Regions from separate parts of the Streptomyces sp. NPDC037290 genome, predicted to be linked through region 1. Evidence: riboswitches for the same ligand, from Rfam matches in the RefSeq annotation. Region 1 holds a riboswitch; each other region holds the start of a gene.
The links. A riboswitch is a leader RNA that binds a small molecule or an ion and turns the genes downstream of it on or off. The one in region 1 is predicted to bind cyclic di-AMP.
Positions count from the first base shown of each region.

Region 1 (4,445 bases):
AACCCGCGAGGCAGATCGCCGGCGCTTGTCCTGGCAGCGTGGCTTGCCTCGTGCCATCGACGGCAAGAGGATCGAACATCATCCCCGCCACGGAAAGAACTGCGCCGACGCCCTTGCCGCGTCTGTCCTGGGCATCGGCTGCTGTCTCACGTAGGTGCCTCCTGGTCATATCTGCCTCCACCGTACCGAGCGATCGAAAGCCCCATCCCTTTCGAATGCCCTGTCTCACAGTCAGCAGGAGAGCGTCGAAAGACGACGTACCGGAGCCCTTCGTTGCGCAGGGAAGTCGGGGTGGGCCCTTGCGTCTGACTGTCCACCCCGACCGATGCCCCGCCCACGCACCCCTGTGATGCAGACGGGGCACGATCAGTAGACCGGCCGCGTGGTCAACGGCGGAAGGCAGTTCAGCCGCTGGGGGCGTGAACGTGTTGAAACCTGGTCCGTTCTCAGCGGTGTTTCCATCGCCGGCCTGCCGTGACCGCGCCACAGTTACGTGGCTGAACATGCAGAGGGATGACCGGGCGCGCTGTTGTCCGGCGCTGACGTAGGGACCGATGCGGCGGCCGGACATGGAGGGGCAGGTCAACGGGTGAAGGTGACCCGGTGTTCCTTCAGCGCGGAGCAGTTGGAGCCGGTCACCTGGACGAACACCTTGTCGATGTTGCCACCCCAGTCGACGCAATGGCCCTCGCCGTGGACGCCGGCCGGCCCCGCGAACAGCGTGTACCGACCGTAGTCCTGGGCGCCCTTGTCGGTGTCGGTGACGTAGACCCACGCGGACATGGCCAGCGCGGCGCCCGCCTTGTTGCGGATGGTCGCGACGCAGTTCTTGCCGTTCGAGGAGTTGTACGTCAGATAGACGGTGCCGAGCGAGCCGACGGGAGCAGAATTCACGGTCTTGTACCCCTTCCCGCCACAAACCTTCTGCGGTGTGGTGGTGGCAGCGGCGGAGGCGGGCGTCAGGGCGCCTGTGGTCCCCAGCGATAAGGCGGCTAATGCGGCGATGGTGAGAGCGGAACGAGAAAAACTCATCTTTCCCCCTTGCGGATCTCGGAGGCGGTGCATCTGTGTCGTGTGATCCGCGAGGCATCCGCATGACGCGCCCTGCCCACAAGGAGGTGCCGGAGTCGAGCAGTCTCTGCGCGCGGTCCGGCTGTCAGATCTCGAAGGGCTCGCTCAATGGCGTTGTTGCAGTGTGGCGCGACACCGGACTCTCGCGTGTCGACCCGGCGCCATGCTCCATGAAACGAATATTTCGGACATTCTTCAGTCTTCTAGGCTAACACAGCCGAACCGGCCCCTCGGGGAGCTGACGCCCCGGTGGATGAGCTACAGCACCACCCACCGAACGTCATGGCAGGGCGAAGACCCGGCGTTGGCCTACTTGCCCAGTCGGAGCTGCTGACCCGGGAAGATGAGGTTCGCGTCCGCGACGATGCCCTTGTTCAGCTCGAACAGTTCCTTCCAGCCGCCGGCCACGCGGTGCTTGACGGCGATGGAGCTGAGCGTGTCGCCCTTGACGACCTTGTACTCGCCCGAACCGTGAGAGGTGACCCGCTGGTCCGTGGAGCGGGTGGTGGCGCTGGAGCCTGTGCTCGCGCCTTCGCCGGAATGGGTACCAGTGCTCTCGTCGGAACCGGCACGAGTGCTCTCGCGGGCGCTGGTTTCTCCGGAACCGGTGTCAGTGTTCTCGCGGGCGCTGGTTTCTGCCGACGCGGAGCCGACGGAGTACGAGGTGCTCGACAGACCTGTCCCGCAGACCGGCCAGGCACCCTTGCCCTGGCCCGCGAGGACCTTCTCGGCGACGGCTATCTGCTGCGCCTCGCTGGCGAGGTCGGCACGCGCGGCGTAGGCGGTACCGCCGTACGCGACCCAGGTGGAGTTGGTGAATTGCAGGCCGCCGTAGAAGCCGTTGCCGGTGTTGATGGACCAGTTGCCGCCGGACTCGCACTGGGCAACGGCGTCCCACTCGGAGGCGGTGGCGGCGGAGGCGTTGCCGGCCGCCATCAGCGGGGCGGCGACGGCGGCGCCGGTCACGCCGACGAGAGCGATGACGCGGATGGCCTTGGACGGACGGCGGCGCTTGCCCTTGCCGGATAACAGCATGGATCGATCCCCTCACCGACGCCTGCGAAGTGAGCTGCCGGGTTCGGGCCGGTTGAGTTGCCCGGCCGCGCACTCGCTCTCGCGAGGTGCGGCTTCACCCCCAGCCGGTACCGGCGTCAACCGCCAGGTCCGGCACTTACCTTGGGTCTCCCGCTCCTGCCCACGGCGCTTGACGCGACGACTGTTCCCGGGCAACCGCTGGCAGGATTCGGCGTTGCGGCAGCCGAGGCTCACGATGGTGAGCAGTCACGACCGTAAACACGCAATTCCCGGAACGCCAAAAACGATCAGGGCTTCTGAGATCTATCTCTCACAGCATTAAGTGAGCCTTCACTCTGATGTGTGGGAACACGGGCTTCAGCAGGCGTCTTCAAACCGAGCGTTTTCCGGGGTCTGCTGTTGAGAGCGTGAGCAACAGCTCGTCGGCGTCCCATCGCGGCACGTCTGTTCCTTTGGGAAAGTACTGGCGCAAGAGGCCATTCGTGTTCTCGTTGGTGCCCCGTTGCAGGGGCTGCGCGGGTCGGCGAAGTACCCCTCCAGCCCGGTGCCGACGCTCAGTTGGGTGTGCTGGCCCAGCTCCTTGCCGCCGTCCCAGATCAGCGAGCGGCGCAGTTGCTCGGGCAGCGTGGTGATCGTGGTGGCGATCGCGTCGTTCACGGCCTCGGCGCCACGGCCGGGCCATTCCTGGCCCGTGGCTCGACACCGTAGCCGTCCCATCGGGGCGGTTGCAGCAGCATGGTGAACCGGATTCGGGGAAGTCGAACTTCAGCCGGTTCGAGATCTACTCCGGGCTCCAAGCCGGGGCCCACCTGCGGTCTTCTCGTCGCGGCTTGTTACGGCCCTTCCAGGCTGCGGCCTGAGGTCCTGGCACTGGCGTCCCCTCAGGTCGGTGGACCTGGCCGGAGAGCCGCTCTTGGCAACTCCCGGGAGATGGTCGCCGGGTCACGACCGAGCCGGCGAGTGATCTCACGAACCCCAGCTTGCTGGGCTGTCATCAAGGCGATTTCTTCGCGTTCCTCGCTGGTCAGCCCTTTGGTGCGATCTCCCGCCAGAACAACCGTTCTGCATCTCGGCGAAGCGACGGTTTCCCAGGCGACTTCATCGGCGCCCTGCCCGTCGGCGCCTTCATCCATCCCGCTGGCCTGCCCATCAACACCTCCAAGATCGAGGTGCTGCGATGACCAGTTGAATCCGCCCACTGCCCGATCCACGCACTGTCGACTCGGACCGGGCCATTTTCTTGACCAAAACAATTGTTGGCCGCACGGAATGAAGTATCTTCATCGTCGTTGGCGGGCGGCCTGCTTGTTCTGGCCGAGGTCGGCGCCGATGTCCTCGCACACCACGCCGTATGCCAAAGCCCGGGCAACGGCGAGTGGTTCAAGATGGTCGGCGAGCTCGCGCAGTTGGCGGATCAGGGTGAGGGCTGCGCGGGGGCGCTCGTCCGCCAACTCTCCGAGGGTTTCGCCAAGCTCGCCGATCCGGGAGCGGTAGCAGTCGGGGACTACCGGGGACACGGCGTGTTCGGCGGCTTTCGCGTGTGCCATCCATTCACCGAGGGCCTCGAGGCCTTGGCCATCGTGGCGGGTGAGCGCGCCTGAGGTGATCGTTCCGCCATCGGGGTCGTAGGGGAGTGAGCAGCCTCGCCAGCCGCAGGTGCAGGCCGGTTGGAGAGCCGCAGGTTGCGGCAGGCGTTCGGGAGCCGGCCCCTGCCAGTTGCCCGCGCGGCGGTCCGGGCAATCAGTGAAGTTCCGCTCGATCAGGACGCGGCCGCTGCGATAGGTGGGAATGGAACCGTCGTCCAGGACACCAAGGGTGAATCCACTGTGGCCGGGAGAGCCCGAGGGAAGGTCCCAAGACACGGCTACACCTCCCGGCCGGGGAGTCCGGCTACGGTGCCGGGGCCGAACTGGTTCGACGCATGCCGCGCGACACAGGCGACGGCATTGAATTCACACCGGTCCGCGAAGGTGCGCACGCGCGCGGGGAGCGGGACCGGCGTCATGGTCGGATTTATCCACATGCCGCTACCATGTCCGCAATCGCCCATGCCGTCTACAGAATCGGCGGTTCTTAACGCAAAGGCGCTGCCTGCGCACGCCCGGCATTCCGACTTGCTTCCCGATTCCGCGTGCAGACCGAAGGATCTGTGCAGGAGCGTCCCCCACCACACCCGCATGGGCGGGGCAGAGTCTCCGCACTGGCCGGCCCGGCAGTCCGGTGAGCCTTCGCCACGCCGCGACCGCAGTCACCCTACGAACGACCGCTCGTACCGGTACGACCATTGTTCGGTGCACCGAACAGTTATGTGGAAAGGCCACACAGTTCCCGCTCTCGCC
Region 1 covers NZ_JBVJVZ010000067.1:2,054-6,498, reverse strand. Annotated here, with positions in the region: gene ACZ7HQ_RS44235 (hypothetical protein) at 1-169, opposite strand, end outside; gene ACZ7HQ_RS44230 (spore-associated protein) at 583-1,032, opposite strand; gene ACZ7HQ_RS44225 (transglycosylase family protein) at 1,381-2,106, opposite strand; cyclic di-AMP (ydaO/yuaA leader) riboswitch at 2,111-2,251, opposite strand; partial or broken gene ACZ7HQ_RS44220 (IS30 family transposase) at 2,394-3,235, opposite strand; gene ACZ7HQ_RS44215 (hypothetical protein) at 3,387-3,968, opposite strand.

Region 2 (4,445 bases), on a different contig from region 1:
TGGGCCGCCCACCGGTCGGTGCCGGGCCGCCGTACGGGGGCATCCGCATCCGACCGCGCCGTACCGGGCGGCCGTACGAGGGCATGCCGTCACACAGGGACGTTCCGGGCCGCCGCACAAGGGCATGCCGTCACGCCGGGCCGTACGCGTCGCACAGGGGCCGTACGGCCGGTCGTGCCGTACGGCGTGGCGCACGGAGGGCGGCGGGCGGCGGGGGTCAGCCGGCTCGGTGCACCACCGCGTCGCACAGCTCCAGCAGCGCCGCCTTGGCGTCGCACTCCCGCAGGGGGGCCAGCGCGGCGCGGGCCTCCTCCGTGTACCGGACGGTGTCGCGGCGGGCCTGCTCCAGCGCGGGGTGGGCGCGCAGCGCGGTCAGCGCCTCGGTGTGCCGGGCGTCGTCGCTGAGGTCGGAGTCCAGCAGCTCGCACAGCGCGATGTCCTCGGGCAGGCCGAGGCGGGCGGCGCGCTCGCGCAGCCGGAGTACGGGCAGCGTGGGGATGCCCTCCCGCAGGTCGGTGCCCGGGGTCTTGCCGGACTCGTGCGAGTCGGAGGCGATGTCCAGGACGTCGTCGGCGAGCTGGAAGGCCACGCCGAGCCGCTCGCCGTACTGGGTGAGCACGTCGACGACCGTCTCGTCGGCGCCGGACATCATCGCGCCGAACCGGCACGACACCGCCACCAGCGAGCCCGTCTTGCCGCCGAGCACGTCCAGGTAGTGCTCGACCGGATCGCGGCCGTCCGAGGGGCCGGCGGTCTCCAGGATCTGGCCCGTGACCAGCCGCTCGAACGCGAGGGCCTGCACCCGGACCGCTTCGGGTCCGAGGTCGGCGAGGATCTGGGAGGCCCGGGCGAAGAGGAAGTCGCCGGTGAGGACGGCGACCGAGTTGCCCCAGCGGGTGTTGGCGCTGTCCACGCCGCGCCGTACGGCCGCCTCGTCCATGACGTCGTCGTGGTACAGCGTGGCCAGGTGGGTCAGCTCCACGACCACGGCCGACGGCACGATGCCCGGCGCGTAGGGGTCGCCGAACTGGGCCGCGAGCATCACGAGCAGCGGCCGGAACCGCTTCCCGCCGGCTCGCACGAGGTGCTGCGCGGCCTCCGTGATGAACGGGACCTCGCTCTTGGTGGCCTCGAGCAAGCCTTCCTCGACAGCCGCCAATCCGGCCTGGACATCGGCTTCCAGAGCCTGGTCCCGCACGCTCAGCCCGAACGGCCCGACGACGGTCACGAGGGTCTCCTGTCTGCTGGTGCCTGCTGGCGATTACACGGTTTGTCGATAGGTCGCTGCCATCACTCAAGTCAGCGTATCCGGTCCTCTTTCGATCACCGATAGCGCCCACCGGTCCAGCCCGGGCGGTATCAGATCATGACCGGTATGTTTTTGATCAAGTCATAAGAATGAATATTTATCGACTTAACAGGACCTCGCCCGATTTGTCGCGAAGCGAGAGGCGAGCGGAGTAACGCCGCACCCCGCTGCCGACACTCCCTTCGCCACCTCCACCCGCACAGCCACGCCACTACGAGAACGACCGGCACCGCGCCACCGGTTCCACCGCTCGACCGATCCACCCGAATCCCCCATGTCCGATTTAAAGCACTTTGCTATTTCGTGAGTTGGGTCACGGACGCCCACCGACACCCTCACCCCCACCAACCACCCTTCTCCCTTTGCACCACTGGGAGTTGAGCATTGGCAACCGCAAAGGATCAAGTACCTCATAGGGCATGGATCAAGGTCAAATAGGACGTTGTGTGAATCCGGTACTTGTTCCCGACATGTGCTCTCGCATACGTTCCGGGCCGTCGGGCGGACGCCGAATCCTGCCACCGCCCGCATAACCATCCACGGACTCATTCGCACGGCAGGAGCGGGGGACCCAGGTAAGCGCCGGACCGGACGGCACAGTCGACCGGAACGGCTAGGGGTTAAGTCGTGTCTTCCCGGACACGGCCGGGCACCTCCCCGCCCGAACCCGACAGCTCACCTCGCAGGCGTTGGAGAGGAACTTCCCCATGCCTGCTGCCGCTCAGCCCCGCCGCACCCGGAACAACCGCCTCATCCGCGTCCTCACCGCCGCCGGCACCGGTGCCGCCGTCCTCGCCCTGCCGCTCATCGGCGCCACCAGCGCCTCCGCGGCGACCCCGACCGCCACCACGGTGTCCACGACCCCCGCCGGGTACCCGAACAACCTCGACGGCTGGATCCGCGAGTCGCTCGCGATCATGGCGCAGAAGGGCATCCCGGGCACCTACAACGGCATCTACCGCAACGTCATGCGGGAGTCCTCCGGCAACCCGGCCGCCATCAACCTCTGGGACTCCAACGCCGCCAAGGGCATCCCGTCCAAGGGCCTGCTCCAGGTGATCGACCCGACGTTCAACGCGTACCACGTGGCCGGAACCTCCTTCAACATCTACGACCCGGTCGCCAACATCACCGCCGCCTGCAACTACGCGCACGCGCGGTACGGGTCGATCGACAACGTCTTCAGCGCGTACTGACAGCCGGCGGACCGGCGGACCACGTAGCGACGGACTTCCGACCGACGGCCCGAGGACCGGCTTGGCACCGGCCGCTCGGCACGCGCCCGCACCTGACGGACGGGGGCGTGCCGGGCGGCCGCCGTGCCTCCACCGGGCCTGCTCGGCCGGCCGCGTACTGATGTGCCGGTCAGTCGGTCGGAAACAGTCTTTCGAGGACGACGGCGATGCCGTCGTCCTCGTTCGACCGGGTGATCTCGTCGGCCACCGCCTTGAGTTCGGGATGCGCGTTGGCCATGGCCACGCCGCGCCCGGCCCAGTCGAACATCGGGATGTCGTTGGGCATGTCCCCGAACGCCAGGGCCCTTTCCGCGGCGATCCCGAGCCACTCGGCGGCCAGCGCGAGACCGGTCGCCTTGGTCACCCCGGACGGCTGCAGCTCCACGGTTCCCGGCCCCGCCATGGTGACCGTCGCCAGCGAGCCCACCACCGCGCGCGCGATGCCCGCCAACTCGTCGTCGGACAGGTCGGCATGGCGCAACAGCACCTTGCTGATCGGCTCGCACCACAGGTCGTCGCGCCGGCGGACCCGCATCGCGGGCAGGGTCGGGTGCGGCATCAGATAGCCCGGCTCGATGAGCGTGAGCCCGTCCACCCCGTCCTGGTCGACGGCCGCGTAGACCTGCCCCACCTCGGCCTCGATCTTGCCGAGCGCGGTCTCGGCCAGTTCCCGGTCCAGCCGGACCGACCACAGCAGACGGCCGGATTCGGCGTCGTAGACCTGAGCGCCCTGTGCGCACACCGCGAGCCCCGTGCAGCCGAGGTGCTCGAGCAGGGGCCGTACCCGCGGGGCCGGGCGGCCCGTCACCACCAGGTGCCGGGCACCGGCCCGCGCCACCCGCGCGAGCGCGGCGAGTGACCGGTCTGAGACCGTGTCGTCGCCGCGCAGCAGCGTTCCGTCCAGGTCGGTGGCGATCAGTGCGTACGCGGGGGAGGCTGCCATGATCAGAGAATACGGATACCGCGCTTCGCCGACTCATCTTGTCGTCCTGCGTACTTGCGTACTGGTCAGCCCCAAGTGGTGCCCGTCGGCCCCCTGATGGTGGTGTCGACGTGGTTGAACGCGTTGGTGAGGGTGTGGATCAGCGCGGACAGCTCCTTCTCGTCGTACTGGTCGGCCACTTCGTCCCGCAGCGCGGCCGGCACCGGCTTCTCCAAGCAGCCGGCGAGCCGGGTCATCCGCTCGGCCAGGTGCAGCGCGGCGCGCTCGGCGTCGCTGAAGAAGGGCGCCTTGCGCCAGACGGCGACGGCGGCGGCGACCCGCTCCTCGCTCGCGCCGGCCCGGCGCGGAATCGCCGCATGGGCGTGCACGCGCGCGCTGCAGCCGTTGATCCGGCCGGGCCGCAGCCCGGTGCTGCGTGTCGGTGGTCGCCGCTCGCCGGTCGCTCTCACCGCGCTGACGGAGCGCAGGCAGCAGATGGCACGGACCGGGGCCGGGATGTCCCCGCGGCCTCAGCCGTGCGCCGCCGCCAGGTGTTTCGCCAGGCGCGGGGAGGCGAACTCCGTACCGCAGACGAAGCGCATCACCGGGCCGTACGACGACGCCGCCGGCAGGCCGGTGAAGTACAGGCCGGGGACGGAGGAGACGTAACCGGGGCCGAGCCTGGGCGTGCCGCGGCTCACCGCGAGCCGGGTGCGCAGTTCGTGGCCGAGGAAGTCCATCGCCGCGATGTCGACGCGGTAGCCGGTGGCGGCGATGACGTGATCGGCGGTGAGCCGCTCGGTGTGCCCGCCGTGGGTGCGCACGGTGAGGACGGGGCTGCCGTCCGGCGCCTCGGCGGCCATGACCCGCTCGACGTCCTGCACCTGCACGGCGCCCTCGAAGCGCTCGCGCAGCCACCAGGCACCGAGCGGCCCGAGGACCCGGCGCACCAGGAAGTGGCGCGTGGTCTCGGGCAGAT
Region 2 covers NZ_JBVJVZ010000048.1:9,033-13,477, forward strand. Annotated here, with positions in the region: gene ACZ7HQ_RS43115 (polyprenyl synthetase family protein) at 218-1,228, opposite strand; cyclic di-AMP (ydaO/yuaA leader) riboswitch at 1,838-2,013, shown strand; gene ACZ7HQ_RS43120 (transglycosylase SLT domain-containing protein) at 2,017-2,505, shown strand; gene ACZ7HQ_RS43125 (HAD family hydrolase) at 2,675-3,487, opposite strand; gene ACZ7HQ_RS43130 (carboxymuconolactone decarboxylase family protein) at 3,553-3,936, opposite strand; gene ACZ7HQ_RS43135 (FAD-dependent oxidoreductase) at 3,997-4,445, opposite strand, start outside.
Region 2: it holds a riboswitch for cyclic di-AMP, as region 1 does, so the genes downstream of both, ACZ7HQ_RS43120 (transglycosylase SLT domain-containing protein) here and ACZ7HQ_RS44225 (transglycosylase family protein) in region 1, are expected to answer to the same signal.

Region 3 (4,445 bases), on a different contig from region 1:
ACCGCCTCACGCCCGGCGCAAGCACCAACAACACAGGCGGCACCCGCTCGACACACAACCAGTTGAGCAACCGCCGAACACACCCAGGCTGATCCGGTCATGCACCAGACCGATCTTCAGTGTCGGCAAACGATGGCGAGCTCAAGCGGTCAGCGCATCACCGCTGTTCAGAAGGTCAGCGTAGACCTCTGCCGGAGTGCGATAGCCGTGGATCTTGCGAGGGCGGTGGTTGAGCTCATGGGCGATGGCGTCCAGGTCGGCCTGGCTGAACCTGCGGAGGTCCGCGCCCTTGGGCAGGTACTGCCGAAGCAGCCGGTTGGTGTTCTCGTTGGTGCCGCGCTGCCACAGGCTGCGCGGCTTGCAGAGATAGATCGGCATCCCGGTCTCAGCCGTGATGGCCTGGTGCTCGGCCATCTCTCGGCCCCGGTCCCAGGTGAGGGTCCGCCGGAGCTGGGGCGCGCGAGCGCGGCATCGGGCTGCACGTGATCGAGCAGGGCATCGACACGTCGACGTCAGACAAATCGCCGACATAATCGGCGTGCCGAGGTCGACGGTGTACGGGCACCTCGGCAAGACCAGGACCGTGCCCCGCCAACCCAAGAAGAGGGCCGACACACCGTTGCCCAAGCCGGCCTGATCCGCCGGACAGGCCTGGGCCCACCCCCGCCGAACGACACGGCCAGGCGGAACCACCCCCCGCGCACACCCGTGCCCCGCGCCCGCGGGCTGTGCGGGGGCGGGGCACGACGGGGCGGGTCAGGCCACCGAGGCGATGCGCAGCTTGATGTCGTCGGGGGACAACGTGCCCTTCGCGGTGACGTGGTCGCCGGAGGACTCACCGCGCAGGCGGCGGCCGATCCACGGCACGAGGTACTCGCGGGCCCAGTGGACGTCGTCGCGGCGGACCTCGAGCGTGCCCCGGGGCGGTTCCGGCGGCCACGGCTGCTCGGGGTCGGCCGGGACGTCGAGGCCGAGGGCCTGGCCGGCGCGCAGCGCCACACGCGTGTGCCCGTCGGGCGAGAGGTGGAGCCGGTCGCTGTCCCAGGCCCTGCGGTCCTGCACGGACTTCAGGGACCACAGGTCGAGCACCGGACAGCCGTACCGGTCGGCGATGGCGCGGACGTGCCCGTTGTAGGTGGCGATCTTGCCTCGCAGGTGCTTGAGCAAGGGGACACCACGGGTGTCGAAGCCGGTCGTCACCATCACCGTGCCGGCCGCCTCGGTCAGCCGGGCCACGGCGCGCTCGAAGCGCTCGGCCACCTCGTCCGGGTCGGTGCCGGGGCGGATGATGTCATTGCCGCCCGCGCAGAAGGAGACCAGGTCCGGGGCGAGTTCCACGGCCTGGGGAAGCTGGTCCTGCACGATCTGGTCGAGCAGCTTCCCGCGCACCGCGAGATTCGTGTACCTGAACTCACCCTCGGGCCGCCGGTCGGCGAGGAGTACCGCGAACCGGTCGGCCCAGCCCACATACGCCCCGTCGGGCCCGGGGTCGCCGACGCCCTCGGTGAAGCTGTCCCCCACCGCCACGTACGACCCGATCACTGATCTGTTGTCATTCTTCGAATCGTCTGCCACATCGGACCATGATTCACCGTCGGATGTGACCTACGCGACCGTAGGCAGGGGTTGACGAACGGTGAGATAAGACACCCTTAAATGGTTTGCGAACCAGGAATACGCGGTGGTGGGCGGCGTCAGATCACGGCGACGCCGTGCTCACGGAGGTAGCCGACCGGGTCGATGTCGGAGCCGTAGTCCGGGGTCGTACGGATCTCGAAGTGCAGGTGCGGGCCGGTGACGTTGCCGGTGGCGCCCGACAGGCCGACCTGCTGCCCCTCGGTCACCCTCTGGCCGGCCGAGACGGAGAGCCGGGAGAGGTGCCCGTACTGCGCGTAGTGGCCGTCGTTGAGCCTGAGGACGACCTGGTTGCCGTACGCGCCGCCCCAGCCGGCGGAGACGACCGTGCCGGCGGCGACGGCCTTGACCGGGGTGCCGGTCGGGACGACGAAGTCGACGCCCGTGTGGTGGCCGCTGGACCACATGCTGCCGGGCACGTGGTAGCCGGTGCCGATGGTGGCGCCGGCGACCGGGAGGGTGAAGCCGGTGGGGGCGGTCTTCGTGGTGGCGGTGCCGGAGGACCGGGTCGCCGGGGCCGCCTGGGACGCGGAGGGGTGCGAGTCGGACGACGACCGGCTCGGGGCAGCGGGCTCGGTGCGGGTCGGTGCGGCCTGCCGGCCGAGGGCGAGCTTCAGGCCCGGGTGGATCAGCGACGGATCGCCGCCGACGGCCTGGCGGTTGTCGTCGTAGAGGCGGTGCCAGCCTCCGTCGACCCGCTGCTCGTCGGCGATCGTGTAAAGGCAGTCTCCGGACTTCACCGTGTAGGTGTGAACCGCCGAACTCGGCTGCGCAGCGGCCGGCTTCACCGGAGACACAGGGGACCCGGGGGACTGCACGGCCTGTGCGGAAGGGGACTGCGCGGGCGTGGCGGCATGCGCCCCGGCGTTTCCGATGAGCGGCAGGGCCAGGGCGGCGCCGCCGGTTCCGGCGACGGCGATCGAGCGGGAAAGACGCGGGGACTTGGGGCGTCGGTGCTTGCCCTTACCAGGCATGGCGCATTCCTCTCCGGCGCCTGCGAGGTGAGCTGTCGGGTTCGGGCTGGAGTTGCCCGGCCGTGCGATCACGGCTTCACCCCGAGCCTGTCGCGGAGACCGGACAGGCAGTCGTACCTGGTGGGTCCCCCGCTCCTGCCGAACGCGGGTCAAGTGTGTGGGACGCCGGGCGGCGGCAGGATTCGGCGTTCCGCCCGGATCGGTGGCGAACGTAAGCGAGCAGGACGCGGGAAACAAGCAGCCGGTTCCCGCCGTTCGCGTGGCGGAAGATCGGATCCGGGACATGAAGTCACCCTCCGTGAATTCCCTCTTCCCGCACCCTTCCCCTTTTCCTTTTCACATGGGAATTACGTGAACATGACGCGCGACGCACGGTCACGAATATGACGCTCCTCACGCACACCCGGCCATGATTCCTTATGTCGCAACGAGTTGGGATTAATATGCCAATTAGGACAGAAATCTCAGATGCGACGCAGCCGGATGACCGTTGCATCCAGGTCACCCTTGAGCCCGGTTCGCAGTCCGTGGTGCAGGAGTACGGCACCCCGGTGCACTTTGCCTGTTTCGCGACATTCGTACGACGCCGTCGGGTCGAGTCCGCGCAGGCGCAGCGCCGGGACCGGCTCGCCGTAGCTCTGCGCCTGGAGCCAGGCGACGACCACCGCCTCCTCGTCCAGGACGTACTGCACGGCACTCAGACCGCCCGCCGGCGGCCGCAGCCGGTACAACTCGCCCTGCTGGACGACCGGGCGGATCTCCTTGTAGAGATCGACCCACCGCCGGGCCTCGGCCAGCTCCTGATCGCTCCACTCGGTGAGGTCTCCGCCGACTCCGAGAACGCCCGCCATGGCGCTGACGAAGCGGAACCGCAGGGAGCTGACCCGGCCGTTGAGCTGGGTGTTCGGGCTGTCGGTGACCCAGGCGGCCATGACCCGGGCGGGGTGGATCTGACTGAAGCCGTGCTGGATCGCGAGCCGGTCCAGCGGGTCGGTGTTGTCGGAGGTCCACACCTGGTCGGTGCGGCTCATGACCCCGAGGTCGATCCGGCCGCCCCCGCCGGAGCAGGACTCGAAGGCGACGGAGGGATGGGCCGCGCGCAGCCGGTCCAGCAGGGCGTAGAAGGCGCGGACGTGGTCCACCCACAGGCGCTGCGGATACGGCTCGCCGGGCCAGCCGGCGTCAGTGAAGCAGCGGTTGAAGTCCCACTTCACGTAGTCGATCGGTGCGCTGGAGAGCAGGGCGTCCAGCCGCTGCCAGAGGTACTCCTGGACGTCCTCTCGGGCGAGGTTGAGGACGAGCTGGTTGCGTAGTTCCGTCCGCTTACGACCCGTTTGGTACTGCACCCAGTCGGGATGGGCGCGGTACAGGTCGCTGTCCGGGTTGGTCATCTCGGGCTCGACCCAGATGCCGAACTGCATCCCGAGGCCGTGCACCTGGTCGGCGAGGGGCTTCAGGCCCTGCGGGAAGCGGGCGGGGTTGGGGGTCCAGTCGCCGAGGCCGGCACGATCGCTGGTGCGGGCGCCGAACCAGCCGTCGTCCACGACGAACAGCTCCACACCGATCCGGGCGGCCCTGCGGGCGAGCGCGAGCTGCTGCTCCTCGGAGATGTCGAAGTTCGTCGCCTCCCACGAGTTGAAGAGGACCGGGCGGTTCCGCCCGGCGTCCGGGATGACGTACGTGCGCTGGTAGGTGTGCCAGGCGCGGCTCGCCCCGCCGAATCCGCCGTCGCTCCACAGGCCCGCGAAGACCGGGGTGGTGTACGACTCCCCCGGCTGGAGGAGCAGCAGGCCCGAGTCGTCGTAGCCGGCGCCACCGGTGATCTGCACGCGCGCG
Region 3 covers NZ_JBVJVZ010000011.1:219,387-223,831, forward strand. Annotated here, with positions in the region: gene ACZ7HQ_RS32150 (MFS transporter) at 1-66, shown strand, start outside; partial or broken gene ACZ7HQ_RS32155 (IS30 family transposase) at 142-453, opposite strand; gene ACZ7HQ_RS32160 (SGNH/GDSL hydrolase family protein) at 757-1,542, opposite strand; gene ACZ7HQ_RS32165 (M23 family metallopeptidase) at 1,695-2,609, opposite strand; cyclic di-AMP (ydaO/yuaA leader) riboswitch at 2,614-2,769, opposite strand; gene ACZ7HQ_RS32170 (alpha-galactosidase) at 3,074-4,445, opposite strand, start outside.
Region 3: it holds a riboswitch for cyclic di-AMP, as region 1 does, so the genes downstream of both, ACZ7HQ_RS32165 (M23 family metallopeptidase) here and ACZ7HQ_RS44225 (transglycosylase family protein) in region 1, are expected to answer to the same signal.

Region 4 (4,445 bases), on a different contig from region 1:
GCATGCCGTCGGCGCCGATGCGGTCGTAGCGTACGGTGGCGATGAACTCGCCGCCGATGGTGGCCGCGAGTCCCACCCGGTCCACAAAGTCGTGGTGCGTGAAGCGGTGGACGTCCTTGGCGGAGAGCCTGGGGTACGGCGCGAAGAAGCGGTAGTACTTCGACTCGTCCGAAACCTGCTCGTAGAAGCTGACCAGGCGGTCGGCGTCATCAACGGTGATGGGCCTGACGCGTGCGGTACCCCCGTCGCGCAGCACCACGTCCGCCTCCCAGTGGGCGGGGTACTGGTGCCGGTCCTGCCGGTCCGCCGAGGTCTGCATGGGCCCCAGAGTACGGCTCGCGTACGACAACGGCGCGGGGCAGTCTGTGGAGGACGGAAGCTGGAACCGAGGCCGCGGTTCCGGCGCCGCACCGGAGCGGAGGAAGATCCGATCCGGGCATGCTTCGCGGTATGGGAAACTGGTCTAGACAACCCTGAAGACTGAAGGGCAGCAACACATGGCTGAGCGCCGCGTCAACGTCGGCTGGGCCGAGGGCCTCCATGCCCGCCCCGCCTCCATCTTCGTCCGAGCCGCCACGGCCGCAGGCGTCCCGGTGACGATCGCCAAGGCTGACGGAAACCCCGTCAACGCGGCCTCCATGCTGGCGGTCCTGGGCCTGGGTGCCCAGGGCGGCGAGGAGATCGTCCTCGCCTCCGACGCCGAGGGCGCGGACGTCGCCCTCGACCGTCTGGCCAAGCTGGTCTCCGAGGGCCTGGAAGAGCTGCCCGAGACCGTCTGAGTGAGACGAGGGAGCCGCGTCACCCATTTCCGGGTGGCGCGGCTTCCGCGTTTTCGGGTGCCGGAAATCAGGACGCGTGAAGGCGAGTGAGAAAGGCATACGAAGGTGCGCGGGAAAAGGGCAGCGGAAATCCGCGTCCACCGAATGCGTCTTCTTTGTATACGACGCTTGTGTTAATGCCGCAGGCTCGGCATGTTTACGCGATGTTGCGAGTTCCTCACACGCTCCCCGCGGTCCGCGCCGGAGGCGAATCGCAGCCGGTGCGCGGCCGTCGCACGCTCGGTGTGCAGCGCCGTGAGCGCCCGCGCCCGCTCGCCGTCGCCGCGCGTCACCGCGTCCACGATGGCGCCGTGCTCCGCCCAGGACTCCACCGGGCTCGGCGGCGCCTCCACCGCGTACATCCAGGCGATCTTGTGCCGCAGCTGGGTGAGCATCGCGGTCAGCGAGGGGCTGCCGCAGGCCTGGGCGAGCGTCTCGTGGAACCAGCCGCCCAGTGAGCGCAGATCGTCGCTGTGGCCCCGCCTGGCCCGCTCCTGGCCGATCCTGACCAGTCCGCGCAGCACCTTCAGGTGGGCCTCCGTGCGCCGCTGGGCGGCCCGCGCGGCCCCGAGCGGCTCCAGGAGCATGCGCATCTCCAGCAGGTCGGCCGCCTCCTGCTCGGTCGGCTCGGCCACGCACGCGCCCGCGTGCCGGCGGGTCAGCACGAAGCCCTCCGCCTCCAGGGTGCGCAGGGCCTCACGGACCGGGACGCGCGAGACGCCGTAGCGGCGGGCCAGGACTTCCTCGGTGAGGCGGCCGCCGCGTTCGTAGACACCGGCGACGATGTCGTCCCGGATCGCCGTACACACCGAGTGCGCCGGAATACGCATGACCGACCTCCGCCTTAATCCCCGTGAAACGTCGACGATGGACGCGTGTTCCGGTGACTCTATTCCAATACGGCGGAAATTCCGACGGCAGGCCGGAATCCATGGATATTTTTTGGTCAGCGACTCCGGCGGACGCCCCAGAAAACGGCGAAAGCCCCGGCCGGTGCGGGCCGGGGCTTGTCAGGAAGAGGGACAGGGTGTCAGACGTCCACGCCGTGCTTGCGCAGATACGCGACGGGGTCCACGTCCGATCCGTAGTCGGGGGTCGTACGGGCCTCGAAGTGGAGGTGCGGGCCGGTGACGTTGCCGGTCGCGCCGGACAGGCCGATCTGCTGGCCCGGGGTGACCCGCTGGCCGGCCGTCACCCCGATCGACGACAGGTGGCCGTACTGGGTGTACATGCCGTCGGCCATCCGGATCACGATCTGGTTGCCGTACGCGCCGCCCCAGCCGGTGGAGACGACGGTGCCGGAGCCGGCCGCGTGGACGGGCGTGCCGCTGGCCGCGTGGAAGTCGATGCCGGTGTGCGAGCCGGAGGACCACAGGGAGCTGCTGGCCTTGTAGGCCGTGGAGACGTAGGAGTCCGCGATCGGGGCGACGAAGGCGTTCAGACGCCTGCGCTCGGCCTCGCGGGCGGCGCGCACCTTGGCCTCGTGGAGCTCCTGGGCCCTCTTGGCCGCGGCCTGCTCGGCCGCCTTCTGCTCGGCGACCTGCCGCTGCGCGGCGGCCTGCGCGTCGATCTGCTCGGCGATGTCGTCGCCTACGGTGACCACCGGGGTGAGGCCGGTCTGCTCGGCGGTGCGCTCGGCGGCGAGCGCCGGGGACGCGGCGAGGGTGCCGATGACGCCGGTGGTGGTGAGGGCCGCGATACCGGCCGCCTGAGCGGTGGTGCGCTTGACCCGGCCGGGCTTGCGGTGCTTCCCGGTGGCGCACATGAACGCCATGGAGTGGCTGGTCCTTTCCTTCCCTCTCGCCTACCGGGTTAGCTGACGGGTTCGGAGCAGGAAGGTCTCCTACGGACCCCCTCGCTGACGCGCGGGCGCCCGATTCACCCCAGGGACTGCATGGGTCCCCGGCTCCCCTGGCTCGCGCCGTACGGGGACTCGGCGATGGCTGTCCGGTGCCGCGGGTGCGGCGCACTGCCTGACGAACAGCCCGGACGACGCTACGAAAGCCCGCTTTCGAATCCCAAACGGATCCCGGCTTTTGTAGCGCATCCCACAGGGCAGACAGGCAACCTCCGCCCCAAATCGGGCATCTGGGGAAGGGAGTGGAACAACAGGGGCCCTGACGGCCTGTCGGTCGTCAGGGCCCCACGCACGCGTGCGGCCGCTCGGTCGGCGCCGGCCGCTGCGACGGTGCCGTCTACTCGGCCGCCACCACGGTCACTTCACCGATGCCGAGCGCCTCGACGGGCGCCTTGATCTGGGAGGCGTCACCTACGAGGACGGTCACCAGGCGGTCCCCCGGGAAGGCGTTCACGACGGCCGCCGTGGCCTCCACCGTGCCCGTCGCCGCCAGCTGCTGGTACAGCGTCGCCTGGAAGTCGTCGGGCAGGTGCTGTTCGACCTGGTCGGCCAGGGTGCTCGCGACGGCCGCCGCGGTCTCGTACTTCAGCGGCGCCACCCCGACGAGGTTCTGCACGGCCACGTCCCGCTCGGCGTCGGTCAGGCCCTCCGCGGCGAGGGTGCGCAGCACCTTCCACAGGTCCTCCAGGGCGGGACCGGTGTTGGGGGTGTCCACGGAGCCGCTGATGGCGAGCATCGAGACGCCCGAGCCGTCCGGCGCGGACCTGAGCACCTGCCCGAACGCCCGCACGCCGTAGGTGTAGCCCTTCTCCTCGCGCAGGACGCGGTCCAGGCGGGAGGTGAGGGTGCCGCCGAGGCAGTAGGTGCCGAGCACCTGGGCGGGCCACACGCGGTCGTGCCGGTCGCGGCCCACGCGGCCGATGAGCAGCTGCGTCTGGACGGCGCCGGGCCGGTCCACGATGACCACGCGGCCGGTGTCGTCCGCGGTCACCGGCGGCACGGGCCGCGGCTCGCCCGGGGTGCCCGTCCAGGCGCCCAGGGTGTCGCCGAGCAGCGCGTCCAGGTCGATCCCGGTGAGGTCGCCGACCACGACCGCCGTGGCCGTGGCGGGGCGGACGTGACGGTCGTAGAAGGCGCGTACGGCGGCGGCGTCGATCTTCTCGACGGTCTCCTCGGTGCCCTGCCGCGGACGCGACATGCGCGAGGTCGCCGGGAACAGCTCCTTGGACAGTTCCTTGGCGGCCCGGCGGGAGGGGTTGGCCAGCTCGTGCGGGATCTCGTCCAGGCGGTTGCGGACCAGGCGTTCGACCTCGCTCTCGGCGAAGGCGGGCGCGCGCAGGGCGTCGGCGAGCAGGCCGAGGCCCTTGCCCAGGCGGGAGGCCGGGACCTCCAGGCTGAGCCGGACGCCGGGGTGGTCGGCGTGCGCGTCCAGGGTGGCGCCCGCGCGCTCCAGCTCGGCGGCGAACTCCTCGGCGGAGTGCTTGTCGGTGCCCTCGGAGAACGCCCGCGCCATGATCGTGGCGACGCCGTCCAGGCCGGCCGGCTCGGCGTCCAGGGGGGCGTCGAGCAGGACCTCGACGGCGACGACCTGCTGGCCGGGGCGGTGGCAGCGCAGCACGGTCAGGCCGTTGTCGAGCGCGGCGCGCTCGGGGGCCGGGAAGGCCCAGGGCCTGGCCTCGCCGGGCTGCGGCTGGGGGTGGAAGTCCATGGTGGCGAGCTCGGTCACTTGGCCGTCTCCTCGTTCTCGTTACCGGCCTCTACGGTCGCTT
Region 4 covers NZ_JBVJVZ010000002.1:163,842-168,286, reverse strand. Annotated here, with positions in the region: gene ACZ7HQ_RS06495 (bifunctional acetate--CoA ligase family protein/GNAT family N-acetyltransferase) at 1-319, opposite strand, end outside; gene ACZ7HQ_RS06490 (HPr family phosphocarrier protein) at 498-779, shown strand; gene ACZ7HQ_RS06485 (GntR family transcriptional regulator) at 953-1,648, opposite strand; gene ACZ7HQ_RS06480 (M23 family metallopeptidase) at 1,849-2,592, opposite strand; cyclic di-AMP (ydaO/yuaA leader) riboswitch at 2,605-2,767, opposite strand; gene ACZ7HQ_RS06475 (M16 family metallopeptidase) at 3,014-4,402, opposite strand; gene ACZ7HQ_RS06470 (M16 family metallopeptidase) at 4,399-4,445, opposite strand, start outside.
Region 4: it holds a riboswitch for cyclic di-AMP, as region 1 does, so the genes downstream of both, ACZ7HQ_RS06480 (M23 family metallopeptidase) here and ACZ7HQ_RS44225 (transglycosylase family protein) in region 1, are expected to answer to the same signal.